Regions from separate parts of the Bacillus sp. 11B20 genome, predicted to be linked through region 2. Evidence: predicted binding sites of a transcription regulator. Region 2 holds the regulator's gene; the other holds the start of a gene.

Region 1 (8,159 bases), on a different contig from region 2:
GGAACAATGCAGTGAACAGCATGGACACCGTCACCATGATGCCTGCGCCTGTGAATAAGAATGTCCAGCCATCACGTTCTTTTCTCATCAAAACAAGAGCAGCTATATAACAAGCCACAATCAGCACAGTTAACGGAATGGTGATGATCGGGCGTACGGTATAAATGTCTGTTTCTATGATGGACACACCGACAAAAATAACAAGAACAGGGAGTGCAATAAGCAGGACACGCTGGCCCAGTTTTCTTGCACGATCTCTTAATTCACCCTCTGTACGAAGTGTGACGAAAATCAAGCCATGCAACAGGCAAAGAACTGTCACAGCTACCCCGCCGATCACTGAATAAAGATTCACAAAGTCCGTAAAACCAGCGTACATGTTCATGTCTTGATCAATTGGCATCCCGCGTAAAATACTCGTGAATAATACACCTAGTAAAAATGGCGGAAGCAGACTGCCAAAGAAGATGACCCAGTCCCACACCTTGATCCAAGAGGCTTTCTCAACCTTCCCTCGGAATTCAAAGGCGACCCCGCGCCCAATGAGCGCTAAGAGGAGAACCGCAAACGGAATATAGTATCCGCTGAACATCGTGGCATACCAGTGAGGAAATGCAGCGAAAATAGCGCCGCCAGCTGTAATCAGCCAGACCTCATTCGCATCCCAGAAAGGACCAATCGTATTGATTAAAATGCGGCGCTCGTGCGCGTCCTTTCCAAGCAGCTGCATGGACATCCCGACACCAAAATCAAATCCTTCTAAGAAGAAAAATCCAACAAACAATACTGCGACAAGAATAAACCAAATCTCGTTAAGATATGCCATGATATGCGCCTCCATCAAATGGATCTGTAGACAGGTCCGTTTCATCCTTTTGATCTGTATCTTCTTCAGAATGTGCACCTTTTTTAATTTCTCGAATGAATAAGTAAGCGAGCACAATAGCAAGAATCAGATACATCGCCGTAAAGCTAATGACTGAGAATAACAGCATGCCATACGATACGTTCGGTGAAATCGATTGAGCCGTCGTCATCATGCCAAAGACGGTCCACGGCTGACGCCCGATCTCAGTCATGATCCAGCCGGCTGAGTTCGCAATAAACGGGAACGCAATCATCCATACCATGAAGCGTAAATACCATTTGTTTGTTTCAAGTTTCTTTCTAAAGCTTAAGTACAAGCCAATCATACTAGCAAAAATCATCAGCATGCCTGCACCGACCATGATTCTAAAGCTCCAGAATGTTGTTTTCACTGGCGGAATATAGTCCCCGGGACCAAACTTGGCTTCATATTCTTTTTGAAGTGTCAGCATACCTGGAACATCCCCGCTGAACTTCGAATAAGCCAAATAACTTAAGGCAAACGGAATATTGATCTCCGCAGAGTTTTCTTTTTTATCTGTGTCAATGTTGGCAAATAGTGTCCAAGCCGCTGGATCTCCACTATCCTTCCAAAGGGCTTCACTTGCTGCCATTTTCATTGGCTGTGATTTCATTAAATGCTTCGCTTGATCGTGTCCAGAGAACGCCACACCTAAGCCAGAAATTAAAGCGAGGACCATCGCAATCTGGAATGACTTTTTGAAAAAGGCGATTTCTTGCTTTTTAATCATTTTATAGGCACTAACTCCTGCAATAAAGAAAGCTCCTGTTGCCAGTGCACCAAACAGAACGTGCGGGAATTCAACCCAAAGCTGCGGGTTCGTTACAAGAGCGCCAAAATCATTCATTTCTGCACGACCATTTTTAATGGCAAATCCAACTGGCTCCTGCATAAATGAGTTGGCGAGTAAAATCCAAAACGCCGAAAAGATCGTACCAAGGGAAACAAGCCAAATGCACAATAAATGAATCTTCTTCGGCAGACGATCCCAGCCGAATATCCAAAGTCCAATAAATGTAGATTCAAGGAAAAAGGCCAAAAGCGCTTCAATGGCAAGCGGTGCACCAAAGACATCACCGACAAACCTTGAATAATCTGACCAGTTCATCCCAAACTGGAATTCCTGCAGAATCCCTGTCACCACACCTACTGCAAAGTTAAGTAAGAACAGGTGACCCCAAAACTTCGCCATCTTTTTATAGATGTCTTTTTTCTTGACGACATAAAGGGTCTGCATCAATGCGACGATAAACACCAAACCTATTGACATAGGAACAAAAATAAAATGAAATAATGTCGTTGAAGCAAATTGAAATCTTGCTAAAAACAGCTCACTCACAGCCTTACATCCTCCCTTACTTTCACATGCCGAACGATTCATGCTCACCATTTCACAAAACGTTCACTATTTGTTCAATGATTCACAAATAAAAGTCCATTTGAAATGGTTCACTCGGTGAAATTTTACTCTTGATTTTCATTCGGTTAGTTATTTATACCTGTACTTTACACCCATACGCTTCAAAAATAAAGTAAATTTTACCTAAAAATTGGATGGTATTGTGTCAGTTGTTTGAATACTTTGTCAAAAATATGTGACGGAAAATAAAAAAGCGAAAAAAATAGCGCTGCATGTGGGCCGCAGCGCTGTGTTTCTATTTTAAGCTTTTTTCTGTAAAGCAGGTCTTGTCACTTGTACTTCATAGTACGTAATTTTGTTTTTTAATAGCCCTTCAGGTTTCGCTTTTCCGTGAGCGTGTGCATCTCCAAATGCCTGAGATTTTGTCCAGTTCACAAAATCTTCTTTTCGATTCCAGCGGGTATGAATGGTCACTTCATCGTAATCAGTTGTCTGCTGTGTGACCCAGACTTCCATGCCTAAAAATCCTTCCATGAATTCTACTTGTCCCTGCTTGTTAAAACGCTTGACGAGGTGGTCTGCACTGCCTTTTTCTACTCTAACCTGGTTGTTTACAATGATCATGTTTGATTCATCTCCCTTTTGTTGTTGGATCGAAGCGATTGGGATAATGAGCGGATGCTCTCCATCTAAGTGAACCTCTGCCTGAATCCCAAAGACTTCTTTGAAAAAGTTTTCTGTTAATACTTCGTTTGGTGTCCCTATTTGGTAAACCTGACCACGCTTCATCGCAATCAGGCGGTCACAATATTTTGCTGCCTGCTGCAGGTCATGAAGAACCATTAAAATGGTGATCCCATGCGTTTCATTCAGCTGTTTGAGCAGCTCTAGTAAATCAAGCTGGTGCGCAATATCTAAGTAAGTGGTAGGCTCATCCAGAATAATCGTCTCTGTCTTCTGAGCCAGTGCCATTGCAATATACGCCTTCTGCCTTTCTCCGCCTGACAATGTATGCAGCATCCTGTTTTCATTCACGCGGCTATTTGTCACATCAAGCGCCCACTCTATCGCTTCCTGATCTGTCTGCGAGCTCTTTTTCCAGATCGAACGATGCGGACTGCGTCCAAGTGCAACCAGCTCACGTACTGTCATCGATGGGATGGCAGTTCTCGTCTGCATCAGAACGGCAATTTCCTGTGCAATCTCCTGTGCTGTCATTTCTTTTTGCGGGATATTGTGAATATAAATCATGCCGCTTTCGATCGACGTAAGGCGTGCGGCCGCTTTAATAAACGTCGACTTCCCTGACCCATTCGGTCCAATAATTCCTGTTACACTCCCTTTAGGCACAGCTGCTGAAATAGACGACAGCCGAAAGCCTCCTTGACTGAGGCTCACGTCATCCATCGCAATCACATCCAACTTAACCCCTCCCTTTCTTTTTTAATAAATAGAGGAAGAAAGGTGCACCAATACAGGCAAGCAGAATACCAACAGGCAGTTCAACCGGTGTAAACCATACCCGTGCTGCTGTATCAGCAAAGACCACAAGTACGCCGCCGCCCAGCATTGAGATCGGAAGCAGGTACCGGTAGTCATCTCCAATTAAAAGGCGGATAAAATGAGGAACGACAAGACCGACAAATCCAATTAAACCGCTCACGCTTACCGCTGCACCCGCCAAAAGCGCCGCCAGTGCAATTAAGAAAAAACGGGTTCGCTCGACTCTAAGGCCGAGCAGCTGCGCTGACTCATCACCAAGTAAAAGAAGATTTGCGGGCTTGATCGCAAAAAAACAAAGACACAAACCGGCAAGCGCATAGGGTGACACAAAGCTCAGATGATGCCAGCTCCGTCCATTTAATCCTCCCGATAAAAAAGGCAGAACAGCCTGCACACGCTCACTATAAAGCACCATCAACCCATTCATGACCGCACCAAGCAGCGCATTGACTGCCACTCCCGCCAGAATCAATTTCAGTGGCGAAACCCCTTGGTCAAACGACAGGATATACACAACGAGTGCCGCTAATAAAGCGCCAAGGAAGGCAGCCGCTGGAAGCAGATACGTGAATTGTGGAAACACAATCATGCTGAGTACAGCCGCTAATCCACCGCCGGCGGTCACTCCGATGATGCCAGGGTCAGCGAGTGGATTTCGGACGACTCCTTGTAAAATCGCTCCTGATGCTGCGAGACAGGCCCCGACGATGAAGCCTATGAGAACGCGCGGCAGGCGTAAATCCATGACGATTTTTTCATGGACAGGCTGGCCTGATCCCGTCAAAGCAGCGATCAAATCTGGCAGCGATAATTGAACAGAACCTAATGCAAGCCCTAGACATATGCCCACACCTAGCGAAAGAAGCAGTCCTGGTATCAGCCACCTTCGTCTTGACTGTCTTTTTTGAAAATCTAACTCTGCATTCACCTTCATGATGACAATCGCTTCAATCTCTTCTCTAGTTCATCAATCGCCTTGATGACGTCTGCGCCTGGATTTGTCCCGAATAAATCACTAGGCAGAATCTCCACGCGGCCATTTTTGACAGCTGATACGTCGTGCCATGCTGCATTCTGTTTCATTTCACTTATAAAGCCCGCTTTCACATCTTCAGGATTGCTGTGTGTCATGAGCAGAATGAGATCAGGATCGGCTTCGATCACCATTTCTGCATTGATTTGGGCGTATTGAGGGAATTTTTCGAGTGCTGGTTCATTCTCAGCAATGTTTGCACCCCCAGCGATATGCAGTAAATCTCCGCTTAAGGATTGAGGAAGCGCCGCCATATATGTGCCGGGTGCACCGTACACAACGAGTGTTTTTACTTTTTTCTTAGGCTGCTTGACCTGCTTTTTCCGCTCAACAATTTGATCATTGAGTGCTTTAGCCTTTTGCTGCTTCCCAAGCAACTCCCCAAATAACGAAATTTGGCGCTGGATGTCCTTCACTGAATTGGCGCTTGTCAAAAGAAGCTGTGAACCAATTCCTTCTATTGTAGAGATGTCCTTGCTGTTTAATTGTTCATTTCCAAGCACAACATCAGGGTTTAAGCTTGTGATCAGCTCTACATCAAATTGATGCGTTGTGCCAATCGTTTGTACGGACTTTGCCTTTTGTAAGCTGTCTGGTAACTCGGCAGTTGGCCTGCCGACCGCCTCACCGCCTAAAGCATATAGAATGCTCAAGTCCCCGGTCGATAAGGCAACGATACGCTGAGGGGATTCATCAAATGACAGCGTTCTTCCGGTAAAATCCTTTATCTTCAGCGCTCCCGCCACGCTTTCTTTCTCTACAGGTGCTGCCTGACTGCATCCGCCGAGGAGAAGCATCAAGACGAGTCCCGCCAAGATCACATGTGAAAATTTCAACCGTCTGTCTCTCCTTTTCTAGTAAACTTTCTTTAGCTTTGCCTGTACCACAAGACGCCCGTTTTTAGGTGCAAGTACATGATCACAGGTCGATAAGGTGAGGATGAGGTCATCTGTGGACACGTCTGTCTTCGTTTGATAGATTGATTTCTTCCGCACAGCTTGCAAGTAATGGGCATATTCGCCAAGATCCTGAAAATCGGTTTGAATATAATCGAAGTCAACCGTCGTTTCATACACGGCAAAAATCTCCGCTTCATAGCTTTGATACAGCGTATCGTACTGAAATGTCCGGTGCTCATGGAAGAAATCTTTTTTTAGATAGTTTGTGAGTCCAGCAAACATGGATCCATCCCTCATCCGATGGCCGTACACCACTGTATTTGGGCTTTCATGCAGGACATCATTACGATAATCCATAAAGATACTGCCTGCCCGGGTGTCGTTTTTTAAATAATTACGAGTTAAGTAGAACGCATTATCGCGAGATTGAACGATCGGATACTGAATCATCGTATCCTCCATATTGATCCAGCCGACAATGTCCTCATTCACCTTCCGCAACTCATCAAATGACGAACGGATATTTCCCGACTCCCGTTTTTCATTCATTTCTTCATGTCCATACATCGTCTGGGCCTTTGCAAGCACCTGGCGATTTTGATAATAACCGAAAAGCTCGAAGCCGATAGCTGTACCGCTATAAATAAATACGCCTAAACAAACAATCGTCAGCATCCGCTGCCAGAGCTTTTTTCCTCGTTTCACACTGTCTCACCTGCTTTTTGCCCAGCTTATATGCCAACAGGCACGATGTACATTCCTGTTTCTGCATCCTGTCTAATCGTCACGGACACATCATAAATGTGCCGCACGTTTTCCTCTGTTAACACATCGTTTGGCTGTCCTTCACTGATAATCTGTCCATCCTTCATCGCTATGATGATATCGCTGTAGCGGACAGCCTGATTCATATCGTGGAGCACCATGACAATGGTTAATCCATGCCTGGCATTCAGCTCACGAATCAGCTCAAGAATGTCAAATTGATAGTAGATATCCAAATAAGTTGTCGGTTCATCTAAGAAAAGGATCGGTGTTTTTTGCGCAAGTGCCATCGCAATCCATACACGCTGCCGCTCTCCACCTGACAGTGAGGCGAGCGGCACCTTTCGTTTGTCCGTTAGCTTTGTACTGGACAGCGCCCACTCTATCGCTCTCTCATCCTCTTCCTTGTCTCCTCCGCGCATTGTCTGGTACGGCGTTCTGCCGAATGCCACGACCCGTTCGATCGTTAAATCAAGAGGTGCTTCATTTTGCTGATGGACGACAGCCAGCTTTTTTGCCAGCTCCTTTGGCTTGAACGCATTCAGCGCTTGCCCGTCTAAGTGAATCTGCCCTTTATTTGGACAATGATTATTTGCCATTAAGGAAAGCAGTGTGGATTTTCCCGATCCATTTGGACCGATAATGGTTGTGATTTTCCCCTTTTCAATCTGTGTTGTGACCGATTGAACGATGTCCTTCTGCTGGTCATATGAGAATGACACCTCACGAATGTCCATGGAGACGGTCCCCCCTTCTTAATAAAAAGATCAGAAACGGCCCGCCAATCACGGCCATGATCGTAGAAGCAGGAATCTCATTTGGCGCCACAAGCGTCCTGCCAAGCGTATCAGCCGTCAAAATAAGCAAAGCCCCGCTTAACGCAGAAAATGGAATCAGTACTCGGTGATCCGAGCCGACAAGCCTTCTTGAAATGTGCGGAATGAGCAAGCCGACAAAGGCTATTACGCCCGCTACTGCAGCTGTCACTGCCGCAAGTAAAACGGCTGTGATGGAAATCAAAAGGCGCATTCTGGTCACACGCAAGCCTAAGTTTTTCGCTGTCTTGTCTTGAAGGGCCAGGAGATTGCACCATCTGCTGAAGAAGAGTGCAACGACAAGACCGACGACACCATAGACACCGATTAAACGGACATCTCCCCACGTTTTCATCGTGAGATTCGACTGTCCTGACTGATTAATTGTGATATTGAAATAGCTGCAAATGGTCACAAATGCTTCAGCCATTCCAGTAAACATGGCATTGATGGCGATCCCAACTAAGATCATGCGGATCGGGCTTAAACCACCCTTCCAAGATAGAACGTATACGAGGAAACACGCAATCGCCCCGCCTAATACCGAAAATAAAGGTGAGTAGAAATAAAATTGAGGAAGCGCTGTAATCGCCATTAATGAAAAGAAGCTGGCTCCTGATGAAATCCCAATGACGCCGGCATCAGCTAACGGATTCCTCATGACCGACTGCAGCAGTACACCGGAGACAGATAAGGCGGCCCCTGTAAACATCGCGATGAGCACGCGGGGGATTCTCAAATCTTTAATGATTTCTACCTGTGCATGTTGACCGGTGATGAGCCCTTCTATTAATTCAATGGGGGTGACATGAATGCTCCCAGTAATGGCTGAATAAATAAACACGCAGACCAGTAAGAGACTGACTATCAGAAATAAAAATCCTGTTTTTTTCAT
Region 2 (8,159 bases):
TTAACATAGCAGAAATACGACAAATGACAGTAGCGGACATTCCAGAAGTGTATACGATTGAAGTGCATTCGTTTACAGCGCCTTGGAAAAAGGAATCGTTTGTCTATGAGATTCTTCATAACCAATACAGCCATTATTTCCTCATCGAAGAAGATCAGCAGCCTGTTGGATATTGCGGGGTCTGGATTGTCATGGACGATGCACAAATTACGAACATTGCGATTCTCCCTGAGCATAGAGGAAAAGGCTACGGGGAAGCATTGCTTCGATATGTCATGGAATTTTGCAAAGAAAAAAAGACAGATCATCTTTCTTTAGAGGTGCGGGTTTCAAATACACCAGCACAATCCCTCTATGAAAAGCTCGGTTTCAGACCAGCTTCTATTCGAAAGAATTATTATACGGATAATGGAGAAGATGCATTAGTCATGTGGGTGAATATAAATGAGTGAACAAACAGATCGATTCATATTAGGAATAGAAACAAGCTGTGATGAAACAGCTGCATCCATTGTGAAAAATGGAAAGGAAATCGTGGCAAATGTGGTCGCCTCGCAAATAGACAGTCATAAACGATTTGGCGGTGTTGTACCTGAAATTGCTTCGAGGCATCACGTGGAGCAAGTCACCATCGTATTAGAAGAAGTGATGACACAGGCGGGTATGAGCTTTAAGGATTTGGATGCGATTGCTGTTACGGAAGGGCCCGGTCTCGTCGGTGCCCTGCTGATTGGCGTCAATGCAGCAAAGGCACTGAGCTTTGCCCATCAAATTCCTCTTGTTGGTGTTCATCATATTGCAGGGCATATTTATGCCAACCAGCTTGTTGATGAATTGGAGTTTCCATGTTTAGCTCTTGTTGTCTCTGGCGGACATACTGAGCTTGTTTTAATGAAGGAGCACGGATCTTTTGAGGTCATCGGAGAAACATTAGATGATGCAGCTGGAGAAGCCTACGATAAAGTGGCCCGGACGATGGGTCTCCCGTACCCAGGCGGACCTCATATTGATCGGTTAGCACATGAAGGAGAGCCGACAATTAAGCTTCCTCGTGCATGGCTTGAAGAAGGGTCTTATCACTTTAGCTTCAGTGGTTTAAAATCAGCTGTGATCAACACCTTACACAATGCGTCACAAAAGGGAGAAACGATTGCCCCAGAGAATTTAGCCGCAAGTTTTCAAGCAAGTGTCATTGAGGTGCTTGTTGGGAAAACATTGAAAGCAGCAGAAGCCTATGGTGTGAAGCAGGTTGTTCTAGCTGGAGGAGTCGCTGCCAATAAAGGATTAAGAGAAGCTTTAACATCAGCATTCACGAAACTGCCAGACGTGAAGGTTATTATTCCGCCATTATCACTTTGCACAGACAATGCAGCCATGATCGCTGCCGCTGGAACCATTGTGTTTGAAAAAGGAATCAGAGGCGATATGGCGATGAATGGCCAGCCAGGATTGCCGCTAGCCTCATATAAATAAAACTCCTGTGGATTACAGGGGTTTTTATTTTTCTATGAAAGCGATTTATTCACATGTAAACGCTAAATATCCACAATTGTTAGAAAATTTCGTTTTAAAGTCAAGAGGATGTGTATAAATACGACATTTTTTGTGGATATGTGATTAAAACACTGTGGATAAAGTGGATAAGTCTAAAGTGTTTAAGAATAATCAAGAAGTTATTGTGGGTATCGTTGTGGATAATAAATTTTCATTGAAAGAAAAAAGAGTACCCTTTAGGGCACTCTTTAAGAATCTGAGAGCTCTTCCCACTCCGCAAAAAGTGATTCTAACTCTTGATTGAGCGTATCATTTTCTGTTTGAATGGCTTGAACCTTCTCGTGATCTTGAAAAATATCAGGATCACATAACAGCTCTTCATTTTCACCGAGCTTGTCTTCAATGACAGCAATCCGTTTTTCAATTTCTTCAATCCTGCGCTGCTTTTGTCTTTCTTTCTTTTTCAGTTCTTTTTCTTCAGCATAAGAAAGCTTTGTTGTTTCTACTGGCTGGGCAGCTTGTTTTTTAACCGGTTCATTTTCTTGAAGTGCCTTCAGCTCTAGTTGTTCATTTTTCTTTTCGAGGTAGTAGTCATAATCACCGAGATATTCTTTAGTTTCTGTAGGCGACAGCTCGAATACTTTCGTAGCGAGACGATTGATAAAATAACGATCATGCGAGACAAATAAGATGGTTCCTGGATAATCGATCAGTGCATTCTCTAAAATTTCCTTACTATCTAAGTCCAGATGGTTTGTCGGTTCATCGAGAATAAGGAAATTGGCTTTTTGGAGCATCAGCTTTGCCAGTGCAAGACGTGCTTTTTCCCCACCGCTTAATGCATGGACAGGTTTTAAAACATCATCACCTGAGAAGAGGAAGTTTCCTAAACATGTCCGAATTTCTTTTTCATTCATATGAGGATAATCATCCCAAAGCTCATTTAGCACTTTTTTCGAGGATGTCAGTTTGGCTTGCTCTTGGTCATAGTAGCCGATCGTGACATGAGATCCAAAAGTGATGTCGCCTTTTACCGGTGTTAATGTGTTCGTTAACGTTTTTAAAAGGGTTGATTTCCCGATCCCGTTAGGACCAATGAGTGCCACACTATCCTCGCGTTTAATCTGAAAAGAAAGAGAGGATAGGAGCGGTGTTTTTTCATCATAACTAATATCGAGATCATGTACCTTCAGTACATCATTGCCGCTTTGTCTCGTAATATCAAAATGAAAGTTTGCAGATTTTTCATCTCCTAAAGGCTTATCTAAACGATCCATCCGTTCGAGCTGTTTGCGTCTGCTTTGAGCGCGCTTTGTGGTGGAGGCTCTTGCCAGGTTGCGGTCCACGAAATCCTGGAGCTTTGAGATCTCTTCTTGCTGCTTTTCGTATAGTTTCATATCCCGCTCGAGCTGCTCTGCTTTCAGATCCAGATACTTACTATAGTTCCCTGCAAACTTTTTCATCGAAGTTCTTGAGACTTCATAGACGTGGTTTACGACTTTGTCTAAGAAATAGCGGTCATGGGACACGATGAGAATGGCACCTGTATAATTTTGCAAATACTGCTCAAGCCATGATAAGGTATCAATATCTAAATGGTTTGTCGGCTCATCCAGAATTAAGAGTTCTGGTTTCATTAACAAGAGCTTTCCAAGTGCTAAACGGGTTTTCTGGCCGCCGCTTAAAGATTGGACGGTTGTCTCATCTTCAAAATGACTAAAGCCGAGTCCATGAAGAATGGAGCGGACATCTGCTTCATATTGATAGCCGCCTTGATCTTTAAATTCCTGCTGAAGCCTGTCATAGGTTTTCATCAGGGCTTCCAGCTCAGAACCTGTGGAAGAAGCCATTTTCTCCTCAATGGTTCTCATCTCTTGTTCCATCTCTTTTAAATGATCAAAAACCGATAATAATTCGTCTTTTAGCGTACGTGTAGACGTCACATCGGTATGCTGTGCTAAATAGCCGATCGATAGGTCTTTTGGTTTGATGATCTCACCTTGCTCGTAAGACATTTGACCGGCAATGATTTTCAAAAGCGTGGATTTGCCTGCGCCGTTACGACCTACAATGGCAATTCGATCCCTTGCTTTGACTTCCAATTTTATATTCGTTAAAACGGTATCAGCGCCAAACGATTTGGACAGCTGATTCACTTGTAGAATCATCATGTAACTTCACCTCTGCTATAATATGTTAAGTGTAGCTTATCAGCAGTAAACCGGCAAATGTTACATACAATCGCCATATTCAAATGAAAGACAGATAGGAAAAAATAGTGTATCATTTGAGTGAGGGAGCGTTGAAAGATGAGTCAATTTAGCCACTTTAACGAACAGGGGAGAGCAAAGATGGTCGACATTAGTGACAAATCGTCTACAGTGAGAACCGCCGTTGCTGTTTCAAGTGTTCGTATGATAAAAGAAGTGTTTCATAAAATACAACAGCATGAAATTGGAAAAGGGGATGTGCTGTCTGTTGCACAGGTTGCTGGCATCATGGCAGCAAAGCAAACATCTACCATCATTCCAATGTGTCATCCGCTTGCACTAAAAGGCGTGGATATCTCCTTTAATTGGGAGGAAGACGGAAATGCGCACATCCTGAACATACAAGTACAGGTGAAAACAAAAGGAAGTACGGGTGTGGAGATGGAAGCGCTCACTTCTGCTTCAGTATGTGCACTGACCGTTTACGATATGTGCAAAGCGATTGATAAAGGCATGATCATCGGTCCAACCTATCTAATTGAAAAGACAGGCGGGAAAAACGGTGATTTTCACAGAGCATCTGATATTTAAGTTGGAGGACCTTATATGAATATAGATCAGTCAAAAATTCCACAAGCGACAGCCAAACGTTTGCCGCTTTACTACCGTTTTTTAAAAAATTTGCATGCATCAGGAAAACAAAGGGTGTCATCAGCTGAGCTTAGTGATGCAGTCAAAGTGGATTCTGCTACCATTCGCCGAGATTTTTCGTACTTTGGTGCACTTGGGAAGAAAGGGTATGGCTATAATGTCGATTATCTCTTGACCTTCTTCAGAAAGACCCTTGACCAAGATGAAATGACCAATGTCATGCTCATTGGTGTCGGGAATTTAGGGACTGCTTTTTTACACTATAATTTCATAAAAAATAATAATACAAAAATTTCAATGGCTTTTGACGTCAATGAGAGTAAAATAGGAAGTGAGATAGGCGGCGTGCCTGTCTATGATTTGGATAAGCTTGAAGAGCATGTTCAAGAGGTAGGAGATATCCCTGTTGCAATTTTGACAGTACCTGCCGTAGCAGCTCAATCCATTACAGATCGTTTGATTGCCCTTGGCATCAAAGGAATCCTTAACTTTACGCCGGCTCGATTGAATGTGCCGGAACACATTCGAATTCATCATATAGATTTGGCGGTTGAACTTCAGTCTCTTGTGTATTTCTTAAAGCATTACTCTGTTACGCAGGAGGACTGACGAAAAGGGGTAAAGGGGGTGGAGCAAATGGGTCCGATCGGTCCTGGGAGTTTGATTCTGATTGCGATTGTAGCGCTCATTATTTTTGGGCCGAAAAAGCTTCCTGAATTAGGAAGAGCAGCAGGAGATACATTACGTGAATTCAAAAATGCCACAAAAGGCTTAGCTGATGATCAGGAAGAAAAAAAGAAAAAAGAAGATCAGTAGAATAGGATGAGCTTCATGAATGTCAAAGATATGCCGCTTATGGAGCATATTGTGGAACTGCGAAAACGCCTAGTGATCATTGCGATGTTTTTTGTCGCCTTTATGGTGGCTGGTTTTTTTCTCGCTAAGCCGGTCATTGTGTATTTACAAAATACCGATGAAGCGGCAACACTTACGCTGAATGCATTTAAACTTACAGATCCACTGTACGTGTTTATGCAGTTCGCATTTGTCATTGCTTTGGTTTTGACGTGTCCCGTTATTTTATATCAGCTGTGGGCGTTTGTGAGTCCTGGCTTATATGAAAAAGAAAGAAAGGTGACACTTGCTTACATTCCGATTGCACTGCTTTTATTTTTGAGCGGTGTGGCTTTCTCTTACTTTATTTTATTTCCGTTTGTCGTCGATTTTATGATGCGAATGTCGAATGATTTAAATGTAGAGCAAGTCATTGGGATTCATGAGTATTTTACATTTCTAATGCAGCTAACACTTCCATTTGGCTTTTTGTTTCAGATGCCAGTCGTGTTGATGTTTCTCACCAGACTCGGCATCATCACACCGATGTTTTTATCAAAAATACGGAAGTATGCCTATTTTGTCCTCCTTGTCATTGCCGCACTCATTACACCGCCAGAGCTTGTTTCTCACCTCATGGTCACCTTGCCAATGCTCGTTTTATACGAAGTGAGCATTATCATTTCAAGAGTGACCTATCGCAAAATGCAGCAAACAGAGGAGAAAGAAAAACATTATGTTTCATAAAAAAGCATCATGATCCAATAAGGGATCACGATGCTTTTTCTATTGTGTAAATTGATTGATCGCGTGAAAGAGGTGCTCATAATAGGCGGGCTCATGCGAGACAAAATCTCGAATACGTACTTCCCTGCTTTCCTCACGTCGTTCTCCGTTTGTATCAACTTTAAAGCCCTCGATTCGAATTCTTTCACATGATCCTGTTAAAAGCTGCTGTGCATCAACCAGTTTTGCTCTGTACAGACCAGCAACTTCTTCTTTCTGTAGATGAACTTCCATATGCTTTTCTTCATTCATATAAAGATACACATGGCAGAACTCACGGTCAATGAAAGAAGGCAGGTGAATTTCATCTTTTATGATTCCTGTATAAGTAAGGTTCTCAAAAGGGATAGAAAGACCAAGCTCTTCTTCTACCTCTCTTAAGCCATCAGAAGGCTGTTCATCTGCGAGAAGGTGACCTGCTGCGGTGATATCAAACAGTGAAGGAAAATCCTTTTTTGCAGGACTCCTTAGCTGAAAATAGAGATACACGGTGCCAAGCTCCTTTTTAAGAAGCCAGAAATGAAATGTTTCATGCCAAAGACCTTGGGCGTGGACATCTGAACGAGCGGCAGCTCCAATGGTTTCATGCTGATCATTGAAGAAACGAAGTTTTTCATGTTCCATGAAGTTACATCCTCCATAAAAAAACCATTTTCCAAACGCGGAAAATGGTTTTTGATTTATTTTTGCTGCTGTTTTTTGAGTTTGACAGAGAAGGCAAACATTTTAAGCGCGATATTGATATTATAGGCCGCAAACACCATCAGCAAAATGCTGTAAAATGACCACATGTCACCTGGATTTTGAATGGCCATATAGGTGAAAGCCACACCTACGGCAAAATAAATGATGCCCCATACGACTGGGTTTCTCATGAGAAAAAGCCTCCAATAATCATTTGCATGGTTTGAGATTGTTCTTCAATCATTTTTTTCACTGGCTCAATCTGCACAAGAACGACAAGTGAGTTCATCAGCATATGAGCGCCGATTGGGACAATGATTCGTTTTGTTTTCGCATATAAAAAGGCAAAGGTAAAGCCCATTGCGGTATAGAGCAAGATATGGGGAAAATCATAATGTACAGCAGCGAAAACCACTGAACTGGCAAGTGCTCCAATGAAGAAATTCGTTTTTTCATAAATCACACCAAAGATGATTTTACGGAAAATGATTTCCTCTAATATCGGTCCAATCAGGGCGATGACGATCACAAGCCAAGGAACGGCATCCATAATGGATAAAATGTTTTGGGTATTTTCAGATTCTCGTCCAATGCCAAATGCATATTGTTCAATCGCCCCCGCAATTGATTGTGCAAAGAGAGAAAGAAAGAAACCGCCAATGATCCATGCGATAGCAGAACCGATTGAAGCTGGCGCTTCATTTCGCAGTGAAGCTTTTGGGACGGTTCGAAGGATGAGCAGAATAATGATCAATCCGATACAGAAACTGATGATTGTCCACGTTCCTGATAATTTTGAAAGCTCTGTTTGAGTCATCGGTGATTGAATGAATCCCAGCCATTTCATTATGAGAAAATAAGGAAACGCAGATACCTGTACCAATATATACGTTAAGATGATGTACCAATATTGTTTTTTCAAGTAACGAAAACCCCTTTACTAAAAGAACTAAATTTATTGTAACACAAGTCTTCTTTTACGATGAAAAGGAAAGAATCTGAGATTCAAAAAGATCGTGAAAGCGTAAAAATTTTTAAAGGTTTTCACTTGAAATTGCAGAAGACATTCTTTATTATAATAAATGTGTTAGCACTCACTGGTGATGAGTGCTAAAAAAGACTACATATAAAAATTGAGGAGGTTGTTTCTTATGTTAAAGCCATTAGGCGATCGCGTAATCATTGAACTCGTTGAATCTGAGGAAAAAACCGCTAGCGGTATTGTGTTACCGGATTCTGCAAAAGAAAAACCGCAAGAAGGTAAAATTGTTGCAGCAGGTTCAGGGCGTGTACTTGAAAGTGGTGAGCGCGTTGCGTTAGAAGTAAGCACAGGCGACCGCATTATCTTCTCAAAATATGCAGGCACTGAAGTGAAATATGAAGGAAAAGAATATTTAATCCTTCGTGAGAGCGACATTTTAGCTGTTATTGGTTAATCACATAAAAAAGCATTGAGATATATTTTTAAAAAGACTGAGGAGGTTTCGTTATTATGGCAAA

Evidence for each region. The regulator Rex, encoded in region 2, represses fermentation and respiration genes when NADH is low (regulators of the CRP and FNR family bind a similar motif). The targets are predictions, from matches to a motif close to TTGTGAAATATTTCACAA.
Region 1: ACN6NB_RS18310 (cytochrome ubiquinol oxidase subunit I) is a predicted target of Rex. The motif match lies at 2,299-2,316, and genes of this name have one in related genera.

The regions. Positions count from the first base shown of each region.
Region 1 covers NZ_JBLZWZ010000009.1:789,186-797,344, forward strand. The annotation lists gene cydB (cytochrome d ubiquinol oxidase subunit II) at 1-826, opposite strand, end outside; gene ACN6NB_RS18310 (cytochrome ubiquinol oxidase subunit I) at 813-2,228, opposite strand; gene isdG (heme oxygenase) at 2,550-3,665, opposite strand; gene ACN6NB_RS18320 (FecCD family ABC transporter permease) at 3,673-4,686, opposite strand; gene ACN6NB_RS18325 (ABC transporter substrate-binding protein) at 4,683-5,621, opposite strand; gene srtB (class B sortase) at 5,640-6,389, opposite strand; gene ACN6NB_RS18335 (ABC transporter ATP-binding protein) at 6,416-7,186, opposite strand; gene ACN6NB_RS18340 (FecCD family ABC transporter permease) at 7,173-8,159, opposite strand.
Region 2 covers NZ_JBLZWZ010000006.1:2,536-10,694, forward strand. The annotation lists gene rimI (ribosomal protein S18-alanine N-acetyltransferase) at 24-452, shown strand; gene tsaD (tRNA (adenosine(37)-N6)-threonylcarbamoyltransferase complex transferase subunit TsaD) at 445-1,473, shown strand; gene ACN6NB_RS02820 (ABC-F family ATP-binding cassette domain-containing protein) at 1,743-3,665, opposite strand; gene moaC (cyclic pyranopterin monophosphate synthase MoaC) at 3,804-4,295, shown strand; gene ACN6NB_RS02830 (redox-sensing transcriptional repressor Rex) at 4,311-4,964, shown strand; gene ACN6NB_RS02835 (twin-arginine translocase TatA/TatE family subunit) at 4,992-5,171, shown strand; gene tatC (twin-arginine translocase subunit TatC) at 5,178-5,936, shown strand; gene ACN6NB_RS02845 (NUDIX hydrolase) at 5,976-6,599, opposite strand; gene ACN6NB_RS02850 (YdiK family protein) at 6,656-6,850, opposite strand; gene ACN6NB_RS02855 (CPBP family intramembrane glutamic endopeptidase) at 6,847-7,581, opposite strand; gene groES (co-chaperone GroES) at 7,811-8,095, shown strand; gene groL (chaperonin GroEL) at 8,152-8,159, shown strand, end outside.